3 regions of the Amycolatopsis sp. NPDC031561 genome follow, and region 1 is predicted to be linked to each of the others. Evidence: riboswitches for the same ligand, from Rfam matches in the RefSeq annotation. Region 1 holds a riboswitch; each other region holds the start of a gene.

Region 1 (3,267 bases):
GTAGTGCCGGCTCGTCCACCTGGATGACGCGGATGCCGGCCGCCTGCAGGTCGTGCACCTCGTCGCGGATGGCCAGTGCCACCTGGCGGGCGGTCTCGCCCAGCGGCTGGTCGTCGCGGACGAACGACCACGCCAGGATCGTCACCGGTCCGGTCAGCATGCCCTTGACGGGTTTGCCGGTCAGGCTTTGCGCGTAGCGCGCCCACTCGACGGTCATCGGCTCGGGACGGGAGACGTCGCCGTACAGGATCGGCGGCCGGACACACCGCGAGCCGTAGGACTGCACCCAGCCGAAGTCGGTGGCCGCGAACCCGGCCAGCCGCTCGGCGAAGTACTGCACCATGTCGTTGCGCTCGGGCTCGCCGTGCACCAGCACGTCAAGGCCCAGATCCTCCTGCAGCCGGATGACGCGCTCGATCTCCGCCTTCATCGCGGCCTCGTACCCGGCGTCGTCCAGCGAGCCCGCCTTGTGCGCGGCGCGGGCCTTGCGGACGTCGGTGGTCTGGGGGAACGAGCCGATCGTCGTGCTCGGCAACGGCGGCAGGGCCAGCGCGGCCTGCTGGGCCGCCGCGCGCCGCGCGTAGGGGGAGCGGACGGTGTCCTCCGGCCGCAGCGCCTCCAGCCGGGCACGGACCCCGGCGTCGGCCAGGTCGGCCGCCGTGGCGCGGTCCGTGGCCGCCGCACGGGCGGCGGAGAGGTCGACGCCCTCCTCCTTCAGTGCGCGGCCGAGCAGGACGACCTCGTCGACCTTCTGCTTGGCGAACGCGAGCCAGCCCTTGAGCCGCGGGTGGAGCTCGGCCTCCCGCTCGACGTCGTAAGGCACGTGCAGCAGCGAGCACGACGTCGAGACGCTGACCGACTTCGCGGTGCCGAGCAGCGTCGCCGCCCGGCTGAGCGCACGGGTCGGGTCGGTGCGCCAGACGTTGCGCCCGTCCACGACACCGGCCAGGACCTCCTTGTCGCGCAAGGCGGGTTCGGCCGCGACGGCGTCCACAAAGGACTCATCGGTGACGAGGTCGACGGCGAGGGCGTCGATCGGGGAACGGGCGAGCACACCCAGTCCCCGGCCGAGACCGCCGAAGTATCCGGCGACCAGGATCTTCGGGCGCGCGGTCTCCTTCGCGAGCCGGTGGTAGGCGCGGATGAGCGCGTTGAGCTCCGGCTCGGTGCGGTCGCCGGCGAAGGCGGGCTCGTCGAGCTGGACCCACTCGACGCCTTCGTCATGCAGGCGCCGCAGCAGTTCGACGTAGCCGTCGAGAAGGTTGTCGAGAAGGTCCAGCGGGCGGAAGCCCTCCGGAGCACCCTCGGCGGCCTTCGCGAGCAGCAAGAACGTCACCGGGCCCACCAGCACCGGCCGTGTCTCGACGCCGACCGCGCGGGCCTCGCGGTACTCGTCGAGCGGCTTGGAGCCGGCGACCGAGAATCGGGTGTCCGGCCCGAGTTCGGGGACGATGTAGTGGTAGTTCGTGTCGAACCACTTCGTCATCTCCATCGCGGGCGCGTCCTGCACCCCGCGAGCGGCGGCGAAGTAGGTGTCGAGCGGTGAGAGACCGAGCTTCGTGACGCGCTCCGGCAGCGCTCCGAACAGCTCGGCGGTGTCGAGCACCTGGTCGTAGTGGGAGAACGTGTTGGAGGGGACGGAGTCCAGTCCCGCGTCCTTGAGTTCCCGCCAGGTTTGCGTACGCAGCGCGCGGCCGGTCTCCAGCAACGCGGCTTCGTCGATCTTGCCCGCCCAGTAGCGTTCGAGTGAACGCTTGAGTTCCCGGTCCGGTCCGATCCGGGGGTAGCCCAGCACAGTGGTGCCGATTTCGGTCACAGCTCTCTCCTCGCGAGCTTGTCGTCAGAGCCCGGAGCGCGCAGGAATGACCGCGGTTTCGGTCGCGCCCATCCCACGAGGCCCGGACTCACGCACGCCGTCGGCGCGCGCACCACGGGCAGGTCTTCGGACTCGTGGGCGACTCGCTCGCTCCTACCGGCCGTCGCTTCCCGGGGCGCCATGCCCCAGTGCTTTACCGTGTCTCGCACGGTGACGGCTTTCGTTCCCACATACCGCTGCGGGGCAGTCCCGGATTCTCACCGGGTTCCCTGTTACCTCGACCGGCCTGGGAGGCCGGGCGAACCAGTAGCACCCTGCAGCGTACCCACGCCCGCCGCGGCCCCGCTGGACATGTGATGAACCTCAGTCGGCTGAAGCGCGTGAAGGCCCCCTTCCCTCGGCTCAGCCGAGGGAAGGGGGCCTTCACGCGCAAGCGGTTACGCCGACCGGGGGATCAGTCCCAGTCGAGGGCGCCACCGGACTGGTACTCGATGACGCGGGTCTCGAAGAAGTTCTTCTCCTTCTTGAGGTCCATCGCCTCCGACATCCACGGGAACGGGTTCTCCGTCTCGCCGAAGATCGGCTGGAGGCCGATCTGCTGCGCGCGCCGGTCGGTGATGAAGTGCATGTACTGCTCGATCAGCTCGGCCGACAGCCCGAGCATGCCGCGGGGCATGGTGTCGCGGGCGTAGGAGACCTCGAGTTCACAGGCCTCGGTCAGCATGCCGCGGATCTCCGCCTGGAACTCCTCGGTCCACAGGTGCGGGTTCTCGATCTTGATCTGGTTGATGCAGTCGATGCCGAAGTTCAGGTGGATCGACTCGTCGCGCAGGATGTACTGGTACTGCTCGGCGATGCCGATCATCTTGTTCCGGCGGCCGAGCGAGAGGATCTGCGCGAAGCCGGTGTAGAACCACATGCCCTCGAAGATCACGTAGAACGCGACCAGGTCACGCAGGAAGTTCTGGTCGGCCTCGGGGGTACCGGTCTCGAAGTCCGGGTTCTCCAGGTTCTGCGTGTACTTCAGCGCCCACGCGTCCTTCTCCGAGATGGAGGGGACCTCGCGGTACATGTTGAACAGCTCGCCCTCGACCAGGCCGAGGCTTTCGCAGATGTACTGGAAGGTGTGCGTGTGCACGGCCTCCTCGAACGCCTGGCGCAGCAGGTACTGGCGGCATTCGGGGTTGGTGATCTGCCGGTACACCGCGAGCACGATGTTGTTGGCCACCAGCGATTCCGCGGTGGCGAAGAAGCCGAGGTTGCGCTTGAGCATGGTGCGCTCGTCCTCGGTCAGGCCGTCGGCCGACTTCCACAGCGCGATGTCGGCCTGCATGGCGACCTCGGTCGGCATCCAGTGGTTGTTGCAGCCGGCGAGGTACTTCTCCCACGCCCAGGTGTACTTCATCGGCAGCAGCTGGTTGACGTCGGCGCGGGCGTTGATCATCCGCTTG
Region 2 (3,267 bases), on a different contig from region 1:
GCGCGGGTGGAGAGTGCCGCCGCGTCGGAACCCGCGTCCGGTTCGGTGAGGCAGTAGCTGCCGAACGCGTCCATCGTGGACATCCGGGGCAGGTACCGGTGCCGCTGGGCGTCGTCGCCGAACTTGTCGATCATGGTCGCGACCATGTTGTGGATCGAGATGTAGGCGGCCAGCGACGGGCAGCCGCCGGCGAGCGCCTCGAACACGAGGACGCCGTCGAGCCGTCCGAGCGCGGAGCCGCCGAGGTCCTCGGGCAGGTAGATGCCGCCCATGCCCAGCTGGGCGGCCTTGCGGAGGACGTCGACCGGGAAATGCTTGGCCTGGTCCCATTCGATCGCGTGCGGGGCGAGGTGTTCCGCCGCGAACTCCGCGGCGGTCTCACGCAGGGCCCGCTGTTCGTCGGTCAGTCTCATCGCGGCCTCAGCTCATCGTCGGGATGACGAAGCTGGCGCCTTCCTTGGTGCCCGAAGGCCAGCGCGAGGTGACCGTCTTGGTCTTGGTGTAGAACCGGATCGAGTCCGGTCCGTGCTGGTTGAGGTCGCCGAAACCGGAGCGCTTCCAGCCGCCGAAGGTGTGGTAGGCGATCGGGACCGGGATGGGCACGTTGACCCCGACCATGCCGGTGTTCACCCGCGAGGTGAAGTCGCGGGCGGTGTCGCCGTCGCGGGTGAAGATCGCGACGCCGTTGCCGTACTCGTGTTCGCTGGGCAGCCGCAGCGCTTCCTCGTAGTCGGCCGCGCGCACGATCGACAGCACCGGGCCGAAGATCTCCTCGCGGTAGATCCGCATGTCGCTGGTGACGTGGTCGAACAGGCAGCCGCCGAGGAAGAAGCCGTTCTCGTGACCGTCCACAGTGGTCTCACGGCCGTCGACCAGCAGTTTCGCGCCCTCGGCGAGGCCGACGTCGATGTAGTCGCGGACGCGCTGGACGGCCTCGGCGGTGACCAGCGGCCCGAAGTCGGCCGTCTCGTCCAGGGAAGCACCGATCTTCAGCGTCTTGACGCGTTCGGTCAGCCGGGCGGCCAGCGCGTCGGCGGTGGCTTCACCGACCGGGACGGCCACGGAGATCGCCATGCAGCGTTCACCCGCGGAGCCGTACCCGGCGCCGATCAGCGCGTCGACGACCTGGTCGAGGTCGGCGTCCGGCATCACGATCATGTGGTTCTTGGCGCCGCCGAAGCACTGCGCGCGCTTCCCGTGCGCGGCGGCGGTCGTGTAGATGTACTCGGCGATCGACGACGAGCCGACGAAGCCGACGGCCTCGACGCGGGGGTCGGTGAGCAGCGCGTCGACGGCTTCCTTGTCGCCGTTGACCACGTTGAACACGCCCGGCGGCAGACCTGCTTCGAGGAAGAGTTCGGCCAGCCGCAGCGGCACCGACGGGTCGCGTTCGGACGGCTTGAGCACGAAGGAGTTGCCGCAGGCGATCGCCGGGGCGGCCTTCCACAACGGGATCATCGCGGGGAAGTTGAACGGCGTGATGCCGGCGACCACGCCGAGCGGCTGCCGCATCGAGTAGACGTCGATGCCGGTGCCCGCGCTGTCGCTGTACTCGCCCTTGAGCAGGTGCGGGATACCGATGGCGAACTCGACCACTTCGAGGCCACGCTGGATGTCGCCGCGCGCGTCGGGAACGGTCTTGCCGTGTTCGGACGAGAGCAGGCGGGCGAGGGAGTCCTCTTCCGCGCGGACGAGGTCGACGAACTTCATCAGCACGCGGGCCCGCTTCTGCGGGTTCCAGCGGGCCCATTCGAGCTGGGCCTGCGCCGCGTCGGCGACGACGGCGGCGACCTCGGTGGCCGAGGCGAGCGGGACGCGGGCCTGGACGGCGCCGGTGCTGGGGTCGAAGACGTCGGCGAACCGGCCGGATGTCCCCGACACCGGCTTGCCGCCGACGAAGTGGCTGAGTTCGGTGCTCATGGATGCCCTTTCCGAAAGTACGCAGGACGAAGCCGCCCGAAGACCACGATCGGTGGCCGGGCAGGGGAGTACGGACGACTTACCGCCGGGGTGGTGGCGGGTCGGCGACTTTCGCGCAGGCAGGAAGAATCCGCATGCGTTCAGCTCCATCCTCGTGGACGAACACGACACGTCTGCGGCCGGTATCCTGGCTCCCGGATCCGCGGCGGCTCCGGCCTTCCCGGCTCGCGCCAGTGGCCTTCTCTGCGGGAGCGCCGCTCCCCGGTCACAGTGGCGGGACCGCACCGGATTTTCACCGGCTTCCCTGCACCGCAGACCTGTGGACACCATAAAGTAGGAAGTCCGACTATGTCGAGGACAAGGGTGTGGCGTACGCCTCAGGTACGTGCTGGGTCTCGTGAGTGGTAAGGGCGGTTAGAACCGTCCTTACCACTCACGAGAGTGGCGGGTAGGGCAGCAGGCTGGACGAATGCTCGTCGACCCGCATCGGTTTCCCGATCGCGGGGAAGGCGCGCTGCGGGCACGCGGGCCGTTCGCAGACCTTGCACCCCATCCCGATCGGGGTGACGGCCGCGCCGGTGCCGAGGGCCAGCCCGTCGGAGTACACGAGCCGCCGCGCGTGCCGGAGTTCGCAGCCGAGCCCGATCGCGAACGTCTTGCCGGGATCGCCGTGCCCGCCCGCCGCGCGGGAAACGGTGCGGGCCAGCCAGAAGTACTTCTTGCCGTCCGGGAGTTCGGCGACCTGGGTGAGGATCCGGCCCGGCGAGCTGAACGCCTCGTAGACGATCCACAGTGGACACGAGCCGCCGACGCGGGAGAAGTGGAACCCGGTGGCGGACTGACGTTTCGAGATGTTGCCCGCGCGGTCGACCCGCACGAAGGAGAACGGCACGCCGCGGGTGCCCGGTCGCTGCAAAGTGGACAGTCGATGGCAGATCGTCTCGAAGCCGACGCCGAAGTGGTCGGAAAGGCGCGTGATGTCGTAGCGGTAGCGTTCCGCCGCGCCGAGGAAAACGCGATACGGCAGTACAAGTGCGCCCGCGTAGTAGTTGGCCAGGCCGATCCGCGCGAGCCGCCGGGCGGTGTCGCCGCTGAACTTCCCGTCGTCGACGAGCCGGTCGATCACGTCGCCTGCCTCCAGCAGCGCCAGCTCGGACGCTAGCCGGAACGCGGCCTGACCGGGGCGCAGCGCGGGGGAGAGGCGCAGCGTCTTCCCGCGCGTGTCGAAGTGGTGCTGATCGGCGCCGAGGGATTCGGAGACCACCTTGACGCCGTGACGGTCCAGCAACCCGGCGGCCAGTCCACTGCGGACTTCGCCGGGGTGGAGGCGTAACTCTGCGGCCAGCT
Region 3 (3,267 bases), on a different contig from region 1:
GTAGGCGATCGCGCCGCGGTCCGCGACGGCGCCGGTGCAGCCGGTCTGCAGCGTCCGCAGGAACTCCCGCGCCTTGACCGCGGCGGCGGGACGGTGCCCGGCCAGCGCCTCGGCGGCGAGGCCGGTGCTGTTGGAGTTCGGCGCGTTCGTGCCGACGCCGAAGCCGCCGTTCGCGTGCTGCTTGGTGACCAGCCAGGAGGTGCCTTCACCGGCGTTCACCGCGTCACCGGTGGCGCGCAGCGCCTGCACGACCATCGCGGTCGAGTCGACGTCGCTCGCGCAGGTCGCTTCGCCGAAGTTCAGCGGGAAACCGCCGTCCGCGCACTGGGTGCCCGCGAGGAAGGTCACGGCCGACGCGGGGGCGCCGGCGGGGGTGCGGTCCAGCGCCAGCAGGGCGAGCGACTGCGAGAAGGCGTTGGAGTAGTCGCCGTACTCGGACCGGTCGGAGAACCGGCCGGACGGCGTGAGCAGCGAGAGTAGTCCCGCCTTCAGGTCGACGCCGCCGAACGACGCCGGGTTCTTGCCCCGGATCTGCGCGGCCAGCAGCAGTTTGGCGTGCGCGCCCGCGTAGGCCTCGGTGCCGCTGCCGACGTAACCGGTGGTGATCTCCGGCTTCGCCAGCCAAGTGATCGCCTTGCCCGCGTTGGTGTCCGACACCCCGGCCGCGGCGAACGCGAAGATCGCGTCGATCGTCAAGCCCTGGTCGGGGTACTTCTGGCCGCCGAAGTCGGCCTCGAACCTTTCCCCGTCGGCCATCTGCCTGGCGAGCCAGCCCGCGGCGGCGTCCGCCTTGTTGTGGGTGGCCGCGGTCGCCGCCGGAGCGGCGACCAGTCCGATGCCGCACAGCATGGCGACAGCGAGGACCAAACGTCTCATGAGAACCCTTCCCGCATTTCCACGACAGGAGTCGGTGGTGACACCGCGCGACGTGGGTGACCGGGCTCGCCCGGAGGGCATACCGTTGCGGGACAGCGCCGGATTCTCACCGGACTTCCCCCACGACCGCGCTGAATTGACGATCCGAAGAGTCTCATCCCGGTCAAGCGCCGGGATACCGCCGAGCGCGAGTCGCGATGTGATCCTGGCAACCGACCTGGTCAGCGGTGCCTGTCGCAAGTAATCGGGTGTTAACCTCGGCGGGCTCGACAACTGAACACCGCCGCCCGTGACGGGGAAGCCGGTCGAAATCCGGCGCTGTCGCGCAACCGTGGGCCCCTCACCAGGGCGAGCCGGGGTACCGCACGAGTGGATGAACGATCAAGAAGTCCGAACCACTGTCGCGATAAACAGGGGTGACTGCGGCGTCCCGCGCCTGTCCTCCGTCATGCCGCAAGGAGGAGCCATGCGCCGTGGGTACCTGGCCGCATCGGCGTTCACCGTCAGCGTCGGCGTGGTCGCCGCACTGCTCACCGGGACGGCGACAGCCGCCAACGACCCCGGAGCGGCGAAGTCGAACTCCGGCTGGCTCGCGACGAAGCTGAAGCCGGACGGCACGCTCGAGAACCCCAACGGCGGCGATCTGCCCGACCACGGGCTGATGATCGACGCGCTGTTCGCGATGTACGCCTCGGGCGAAGGCGCGAAGGCCGAGCCGATCGTGAAGTACCTTGACGAGCAGGGCCACGCGACCGACTACTTCACCTGGGACGGGCTCATTCCCGACGGTGGCGAGTTCGACTTCTCCAACATCATCGTCGGCGGTGCCACGGCCAAGACCCTGGTCGCCGCCGAGGTCGCGGGCCGGAATCCCCGGAACTTCGACGGCTACGACATGGTCGCCGAGACCAAGGCCGCGATCATGCGCAAGGGTCCCGACATCGGCCGGGTCAGCGACTACTCGAAAGATCCCCGACTTGCCGATTCCGTGAGCAACAACGCGAACATGTTCGGCCAGTCCCTCGGCGTGATCGGGCTCGCCGCGGTGGGCCAGAACGACCAGCTCGCCATCGACAAGCTGCTGACCCAGCAATGTTCCGAGGGCTACTTCCGGGTCTTCTTCGCCTACATCCCGACGAGCGAGACCGGCGACCACGTCACCTCCGACCGCCACAAGGTCTCGACCTGCGACGAGGGCAAGCCGTTCGACCTGTCTCCCAAGGACGGCGACGCCACCGGTTTCGCCCTGTCGGCGATGCTGGCCGCGCGGAAGGCGGGCGCCGCGGGACTCGACGGCCCGATCGCGAAGACCGTCTCGTGGCTCCTCGCGAATCAGGATCCCGGCGGTGGCTGGGGTGGCGGCGTCGGTACCGAAGCCCCGAACACCAACAGCACCGGGCTGATCCTTCAGTCGCTCGCCGAGGTCGGCGGCGCGGACGCGGCGGTGGACAAGGGCGTGCGGTTCCTCAAATCCGCGCAGGCGACCGCCGCGGCCGACTCCGGCAACCGGCTCGCCGGTGACATCGGCGCGATCGCCTACAACCCGGAGTCCTACGTGGCCGCGCGCGCCAACGGGATCGGCGGTCTCGACACCTGGATCCGCGCGGGCGCCCAGGCCTCGCTCGGGTTGTCCCAGGTCGGCTTCTCCGAGCTCACGAAGGGCGGCGGGCCGCCGACGAGCAGCAGCGTGTCGGAAACGCCGACCTCCACGCCGTCCGAAACGAGTTCGGCCACCGGCACCCCGACCTCGACCACGAGCGAGCCGGAGCCGACCAGCACCACGACGACCACGACGACCACGACCACCACTACGACGACCAAGACCACCACGACGTCGGTGACGCCGACGCCGGGCACGTCCTCGTCCTCGGCGACCAGCCCGCCCGCGCCGAGCACGGTCACCGTCACGAACACCCCGCCCGCGGCCAAGCCGCAGGAGAACAAGCCCGCGCCGAAGACCACGACGCCGAAACCCAAGAAGGCCGTCACCCCGCGGGCGTCCACCGGCGCCCGGGTCCGGCCGCCGACGGCGATCGCGACCCCGGTCGCCATCCCCGGCACGGCGACACCGGCCTCCCGGCTCGGCGCGTACCTGACGAACCGGCTCGTCGGCGGTGACCACGTCGAGGTCACCGAGGACGGCAAGACCTACGTCGACTACGACGCCACCGCCGAGCTGGTGCTCGCGCTGAGGGCGCTGGACGAGCAGCCGGACACCGTCGCCCGCGCTTCGAAGTTCCTGCTCACGCCGGAAGCCGTGCAGGCCTACGCCCACGGCGCACCATACGAACAGAGCGGGGCCTCCTACGCAGAACCGCTCGCGAAACTCGTGCTCGTCGGCGAGTTCGCGAAGGCGGACGTCGGCCAGTTGCGCGCCGATCTGGTGAAGCT

Evidence for each region. A riboswitch is a leader RNA that binds a small molecule or an ion and turns the genes downstream of it on or off. The one in region 1 is predicted to bind cobalamin.
Region 2: linked by a shared signal. The riboswitch ahead of ACZ5IK_RS26885 (CoA-acylating methylmalonate-semialdehyde dehydrogenase) and the one ahead of metE (5-methyltetrahydropteroyltriglutamate--homocysteine S-methyltransferase) in region 1 are both predicted to bind cobalamin.
Region 3: linked by a shared signal. The riboswitch ahead of ACZ5IK_RS33220 (prenyltransferase/squalene oxidase repeat-containing protein) and the one ahead of metE (5-methyltetrahydropteroyltriglutamate--homocysteine S-methyltransferase) in region 1 are both predicted to bind cobalamin.

What each region holds. Positions count from the first base shown of each region.
Region 1 is NZ_JBVILA010000040.1:30,164-33,430, reverse strand. Features, by position in the region: gene metE (5-methyltetrahydropteroyltriglutamate--homocysteine S-methyltransferase) at 1-1,816, opposite strand, end outside; cobalamin riboswitch at 1,917-2,139, opposite strand; gene ACZ5IK_RS42530 (ribonucleotide-diphosphate reductase subunit beta) at 2,271-3,267, opposite strand, start outside.
Region 2 is NZ_JBVILA010000015.1:125,284-128,550, forward strand. Features, by position in the region: gene ACZ5IK_RS26880 (acyl-CoA dehydrogenase family protein) at 1-413, opposite strand, end outside; gene ACZ5IK_RS26885 (CoA-acylating methylmalonate-semialdehyde dehydrogenase) at 421-1,920, opposite strand; cobalamin riboswitch at 2,081-2,266, opposite strand; gene ACZ5IK_RS26890 (short-chain fatty acyl-CoA regulator family protein) at 2,354-3,267, opposite strand, start outside.
Region 3 is NZ_JBVILA010000022.1:56,511-59,777, reverse strand. Features, by position in the region: gene ACZ5IK_RS33225 (peptidase) at 1-876, opposite strand, end outside; cobalamin riboswitch at 911-1,036, opposite strand; cobalamin riboswitch at 1,118-1,259, shown strand; gene ACZ5IK_RS33220 (prenyltransferase/squalene oxidase repeat-containing protein) at 1,343-3,267, shown strand, end outside.